2 regions of the Sodalis sp. RH15 genome follow, and region 2 is predicted to be linked to the other one. Evidence: riboswitches for the same ligand, from Rfam matches in the RefSeq annotation. Region 2 holds a riboswitch; the other holds the start of a gene.

Region 1 (3,417 bases), 1.6 Mb from region 2:
ATGCGTATGATGTCGTGAGTTTGAGAAAGGGATTCCAAATTGCGGCACAATGACTCGGGATTGCACGAGATATACAGGATGCGCGGATAACACCGCACCAGCTCCACCGTGGCGTCATCCAACCCGCTGCGCGGCGGATCGACAAAAATAGTTTCGCAGCGGTAACTGGCCAGGTCGATATCTTTCAGCCGGGTAAATTCCCGCACACCCTGCATGGCCTGGGTAAACTCCTCCGCCGACATGCGGATGATCTGCACATTGCCGATATGGTTGGCGGCAATATTATACTGTGCCGCTTCCACCGAAGGCTTGGCTATCTCCGTCGCCAGCACCCGCTCAAAGTTACGCGCCAGCGCCAGCGAAAAATTCCCGTTGCCGCAGTACAGCTCCAGCAAGTCTCCCCGTGCGTCTTGGGTTGCCGCCAGCGCCCACTCCAGCATATGGATATTGACGGCGGCATTCGGCTGGGTAAAGCTGTTTTCAATCTGCCGGTAGATGAGTTCCCTTCCCGATACCGGCAATCTTTCATCCGCATAATCCCGGTCCAGGCAAATTTTGGTTTTGGCGGCCCGGCCGATGAGATTTACCGCAAAACCCTGCGCCCGCAATTCATCCCGCAGCGCTGCGGCGGCCTCGCGCCATTCGTCATCCAACGGACGGTGGTATATCAGCGTGATGACCGCTTTACCGCTCATGGTGGTGAGATAATCCAGCTGAAAAAGCTTACGGCGTAAAACCGGCGAAAGGCGCAAGGCCTGGATCATTGCCGTCATCAACCCATTGATTAACTCGCTGCCGGCGGCAAAGAAATCGATGCGGATACGCTCTTTGGTGAGCGGATCAAACATGATGTGGTAGAGGTCCTGCTCTTCATGCCAAATCCTGAATTCGGCTCGCATCCGGTAATGATTTACCGGTGAACGGAATATTTCCGGCTCCGGCGCCCGGTAAGCTGCCATCATCGCTTTTAGTCGGGCGGCTTTTTCAGCCAATTGCGTTTCGTAAGCGTCGATAGGCAACGTCTCGGTAGTCATGATGATTTCTCGTCGATATGGGCCAACTTTATCGGTTTGTGGGGATTGTAGGGGATAAATGGATGATGTCCAATGCTGTTCAATTTATAATTTCTTACCTAATGAGTTCTATAGACATAATTATCCCTTTGATTGTAGGATATTTGCCCGGTCTCTTGTGAGTTAAAAGGGAATCCAGTTCTAAGCTGGAGCTGACGCGCAGCGGTGAGGGGACGTCAGGGCGATAGCGGAAGCAGACACTGTCTTTTCGACGGGAAGTCGTCGCCTGGTGTTAAACACATCCCAAGCCCGAAAACCTGCCGGTATTTCGTCGCAATATCCCTGTTTATCGCGTGCTATCAAACACGGAACCTGCGGCATCCTATTTTATCTATTGGATGCTACGTCAATGTTGACTATCAAAAATACCGTTCTGGCGGCATTGTCCGTTACGACATTCTCCGGGTGGGCGCAGGATAACAACGCTCCAAACGGCAGTAATGACACACTTATTGTTTCGGCAAATCGTTTTCCACAGCCGGTTTCATCAGTGCTTGCGCCCACCAGCGTCGTGACACGCGAGGATATCGACCGTGGCCAAATCAAATCGGTAGCTGAAGCCTTAAGCCGTTTACCGGGCGTGGATATCGCGCAATACGGCGGACTGGGACAGCAAAGCTCTCTGTTCATTCGCGGCACCAATTCCAGTCACGCCCTGGTGCTCATCGATGGCGTGCGTTTGAATCAGGCTGGGATTTCCGGCTCATCCGATCTTAGCCAAATTCCCATCTCTCTGGTTCAGCGCATCGAATTTATCCGCGGTCCGCGCTCCGCCGTCTACGGCTCGGACGCCATCGGCGGGGTGGTCAATATCATCACCACCCGCGAAAAACCCGGAACCACCCTGAGCGCCGGCATGGGTTCAAAGGGTTACCAAAGTTACGATGGGTCCACTCAGCAGCGGCTGGGGGATAATACCGTGGCCACGGTGGCGGGAAATTACACCTATACCCGCGGATTCGATGTGCAGGCCAATTTGCCCGACCCTTATGGCGATCCGGCGCAGCCCGACCGGGACGGATTCATGAGCAAGACCCTGTTCGCGTCGTTGGATCATACGTTCAATCAACAGTTCAGCGGTTTCGCGCGGGTGTATGGCTACGACAATCGTACCGCTTATGACGGCACTTATGCCTATACCGACCCGGCGCATGAAGATGCGCTGCTCGATACCCGCCAGTTATATAGCCGCACCTATGATACCGGCCTGCGTTTTCAGGAAGGTATATACGCCTCCCAGCTCTCATACAGCTATAGCCATACCAAGGACTATAACTACGATCCCAAATACGGACCCTATTCGGCTTCCGCTACCCTGGACGATTCCGATCAATACAACCTGCAATGGGGCAATACCCTCCACGTCACTCACGGTCTGGTCAGCGCCGGGGTGGATTGGCAGAAACAGACAACCGAACCCGGTACCGACTACCTCACCGATGGCTACGAGCAGCACAACACAGGCATCTATGCCACGACGCAGCAGCTTTTCGGACCGGTGACATTGGAAGGCGCGGTGCGGGGAGATGACAATTCACAATTTGGCTGGCACGGCACCTGGCAAAGCAGCGCCGCCTGGGAGTTTATCGAAGGCTACCGCCTGATCGGCTCTTACGGCACCGCGTACAAGGCGCCGAACCTGGGCCAGCTCTACGGCGCTTATGGCGGTAACGCCAACCTGGATCCCGAAGAGAGCAAACAATGGGAAGGCGGCGTTGAAGGACTGACAGGTCCGGTGGACTGGCGTATTTCGGCTTATCGCAACGATATTGATAATCTCATCGATTACGATACGGCGGATGAACGCTACTACAATATCGGCAAAGCCCGTATCAAAGGGGTGGAATGGACCGCCTCGGTAGATACCGGCCCGCTCCGGCATCAATTAACCCTGGAATATCTCGATCCCCGAGACGCCACCACGGACCAGATCCTGGCCCGCCGGGCCAAGCAGCAGATAAAATACCAGTTGGATTGGCAAGTGGCGTCCATTGACTGGTCTCTTAACTACCATTACCTCGGCCAGCGTTATGACACGGATTATAACACTGAACAGGTGGTGAAGATGGGGGGCGTCAGTTTATGGGACATTGCCGCTTCTTATCCGTTAACGCCACACCTGACGGTTCGTGGTAGAATAGCCAATCTGTTTGATAAAGAGTATGAGACAGCTTATGGCTACCAGACCGCAGGACGAGAATTTTATCTCACGGGAACCTATTCCTTCTGACGGTAGCAAGACAAAACGACCCACCATCCTGATTTTTGATTCAGGGGTGGGTGGTTTATCCATTTATGATGAAGTGCGGGAGTTACTGCCGGATCCGCATTATATCTATGTTTT
Region 2 (3,417 bases):
TGGCCGGATAATACAATACCGATACTTATTACCGATGATTCACCTGTAGATATGGGGTGGTTATATAAACAGGACGAATTCATCGTTCCGCCTGCTAATGCTTAGACAGCATGGTTAATATTATATATTAATTTGTTTGACATTGTGATGTTTTTAATAAAATAAAACATTCCAGAATATACGGAAATTTTCAATAACGGGTTTTTAATTTTTTAACCTGTAAGTTTAAACGTGATTATATATATACAAATTTTGAATATATGCTCACTTAATCATTATATCCATTCGATAAAATTATTGGAGGATTTCTAATGACAACAAACAACTTCAAATCCTTTGCCGCAGGTGCCGGTGCTAACGTCACCGCCCAGGCGGATTATGAAGCCCTGGCGCCCCATGGTTTTGCTACGTTTACCTCCAGCGGCAATTTCACTGTGCCGGTAGGCGTTACAACGATTTATATTTCCGGATGCGCTGGCGGCGGGGGCGGCAGTAACAATATAGCAAATGCTTCCGGCTCTTGCGCTGGCGGGGGCGGTGCTGGTCAATCGATTCAGAGAGCGGTGCTCAGTGTGACGCCAGGACAGGTAGTTCCTATTACCATAGGTGGAGCTGGATCGGGAGGTACTGGAGGTGGACAGGGCTCAGACAATGCCACAAAGGGTTCTAACGGAGGGAACACGATAGTAGGATCATTAATCACCTTGTCGGGGGGAAATGGCGGCAGTGTCGGCCGGGCTGGTATCAGTACTGGAGCCTTGGGCGGAGGTGCGGGTGGTAGCGGATTTCCTCAAGGCGGTTCTGGAAGTGACAGTGCCTCACCGGGCGCAAATACTTCAATAAATGGCTGGCCTGGTTTATCGGGCAATGGTGGTAGTTCGCCATTCGGTGGGGGTGGGGGCAATCAGCGCGCGGGTATTGGTAGTGCCGGCCCGAACGGTCTTCCAGCGGGTGGTTATGGGGCTGGTGGTTCTGGCGGCGCAACGCCATATTCTGGCGGTGGCAGTGGTGGAAATGGTGGCGCTGGTAGCGCTGGTTTTATAGAAATAGAGTGGTGAGGTGTATGGCAAACTATGCAGAAATTCAAAACGGTGTGGTCATAAATGTCTGTGTGTGGGATGGCGTTACACCTTTTGACGCTGGCGACGATATCCCACCAATTTTAATACCGGAAAATTCGCAGGCATGGATTGGTTGGGGATATACAGCTCCAGGCGGATTTGCCGCACCGCCAATTGAAATAATAGAATAATATTATAATGTCGCGCCGGTTGTTTTAATCGGCGCAATAAGCAGGTTGCTTGATTTCTTGATTTTATAAAATTGATTTAGATGCATGTTTCTAATTAAATTTTATAAGGCAATATTTGATGTAAATCATATTTCACCGTTACAAATATTTTCCGGTATTTTAAGCACAACCCCCGCCTCCCTAACAAAATCTGATATCCACCCGCTAATTTCTCCCGTTCATCATTTCTTCTTATCATGATCTACCGCAACAAAATCCCGACATAAGGTTTATTTATCCCTTGACGTTAATTGAAAAAAAACTCAGGATAAATTTCCGAGATTTGGGTGCCTTAGCTTCGCGATCGCGAGGCGGGTGAAACGGAAAGCCGGTGCAGATCCCTTTTGGGATAATCAATATTCCGGCGCAGCCCCCGCTACTGTAAGCCTGACGAATTTACCTTCAGCCACTGTGTTTTATGACATGGGAAGGCGGTAAAGAAGAATGACGGCAAGCCAGGAGACCGGCCCATCTCATACAGGAAGTACCAATCCCCGGGGTGATGGGAAGGGTTCGGTTATAACTTCGCGGCGAGAGTGGTTAACATTCCCCGTGTCTGAACTTATTTTCCTTCCTTCACTGCCGCATGTTGGTTTTTTAATTTGTGTTATATACCCAATGGTTTTCAAGCGGCGGCAAGCGAAAAATCCCGATGAGGCTTACTCAGGCAGGTTATTCGAGTGAAAGAGTCTATCCAGCACAGCTGCAACGAGAGAGATGATGGGTATAGTTGACACTCGTGAGGATCAGGCATGCATATCGAAGATGGAATTTTACCGCTGACGGCGTGCGCCGTTTATTATGCCGTGACGGCGGTTTTTGTTGTGCCGGGCATCTATGAAATAAAACGAAAAATCAAAACTAATCTCGCTTATAAACCTTTCCTCGCCATGATCGGCGTCGCGGTGTTTGTTATCTCGGCGATGCATTTGCCGGTGCCGGTCACCGGCTCCAGCTCTCATCCGTGCGGCACACCATTGGCGGCGATTATTATCGGTCCGTTCGCCACCGCGGTGGTGTCGATGATTGTGCTGTTTTTCCAGGCGGTCTTCCTGGGCCATGGCGGCATTACCACCATCGGCGCCAATACGGTCTCCATGGGCATTGCCGGGGCTTTTTCCGGTTACGCCGTGTGGAAATTCTTCAGGGCGTTTCGTTTTCCGTTATGGCTCGCCGCGGGCATGGCCGGCCTGGTGGGGGATTTGGTGACCTATCTCACCAGCGCGTTTGAGCTGGCGTTAAGCCTGCACGGCAACGTTCCGCTGGTGAAGCAGTGGATGATTTTTTTCATGGGCTACGGTCCGACGCAGCTGCCGCTGGCGGTGGCCGAGGCGGTTTTTACCGCCGCGGTGCTGCAGGCCATGGTCAGCCGGCGTCCTGACCTGTTGCCGGGAATCTTGACGAGAACGGGAGCATAACATGTCATTGCAGATTGAGACTCCGACCGAAGAGGCGAAAAAAACCCAATTTTTTGATGGTTTCACCAAAACCATGCTGGCGGTCATGTGCGTTATCCTGCTGTTTATCTTTGCCTCGGGGACCTATATGAATTCCCACAACATGGACGGCAGCGGTACGGATAACCACGTCAATGATTTGGCCACCGGCGTGGCGCACAAACCTCATCATCCCTTTGTGGAATTGCCGGGGGATGCCGAGGTGGGGGCCTTTTCCGTGGCCAACTTTTTCGCCGGCCTGATTGTGGGATATCATTGGCTGAAGCTGTTTGGCGGCAAGGGCAACGCCGTCGGGAGCAAAGAAGAAGAATCATGAGCCTGGCGCGTTTCGCCGATGAATCCTCCAGTCCCCTGCGCCGGCTGGACAGCCGGATAAAAACCGTTGTTTTGCTGTCGGCGGTGGCGGTGGCTTCCGTCTTGAGCCAATGGTATCTGGCGCTGGCATTATGGCTGGCCGCCATCAGTCTGTTTTGCGTTATGCCCTTTGACCGCAGGGCATTGTTAAAACGCTTGATCATGCCGATGGGTATTGCCTGGCTGGTATTTTTAAGCGTGCTGTTCACCCATGGCAGCCGGCTGCTGTTCACTATTCCGCTTCACTACTTTTCCCTTGATGCCTATCAGGAGGGATTGGTCTTCGGTATTGTCCTTTTTTTACGCATCATGGCG

What was found. A riboswitch is a leader RNA that binds a small molecule or an ion and turns the genes downstream of it on or off. The one in region 2 is predicted to bind cobalamin.
Region 1: linked by a shared signal. The riboswitch ahead of btuB (TonB-dependent vitamin B12 receptor BtuB) and the one ahead of ACL2XO_RS07720 (energy-coupling factor ABC transporter permease) in region 2 are both predicted to bind cobalamin.

What each region holds. Positions count from the first base shown of each region.
Region 1 covers NZ_CP178738.1:6,881-10,297, reverse strand. Annotated here, with positions in the region: gene trmA (tRNA (uridine(54)-C5)-methyltransferase TrmA) at 1-1,034, opposite strand, end outside; cobalamin riboswitch at 1,166-1,353, shown strand; gene btuB (TonB-dependent vitamin B12 receptor BtuB) at 1,423-3,303, shown strand; gene murI (glutamate racemase) at 3,248-3,417, shown strand, end outside.
Region 2 covers NZ_CP178738.1:1,642,287-1,645,703, forward strand. Annotated here, with positions in the region: gene ACL2XO_RS07710 (hypothetical protein) at 844-1,044, shown strand; gene ACL2XO_RS07715 (hypothetical protein) at 1,064-1,252, shown strand; cobalamin riboswitch at 1,560-1,778, shown strand; gene ACL2XO_RS07720 (energy-coupling factor ABC transporter permease) at 2,044-2,709, shown strand; gene ACL2XO_RS07725 (hypothetical protein) at 2,711-3,064, shown strand; gene cbiQ (cobalt ECF transporter T component CbiQ) at 3,061-3,417, shown strand, end outside.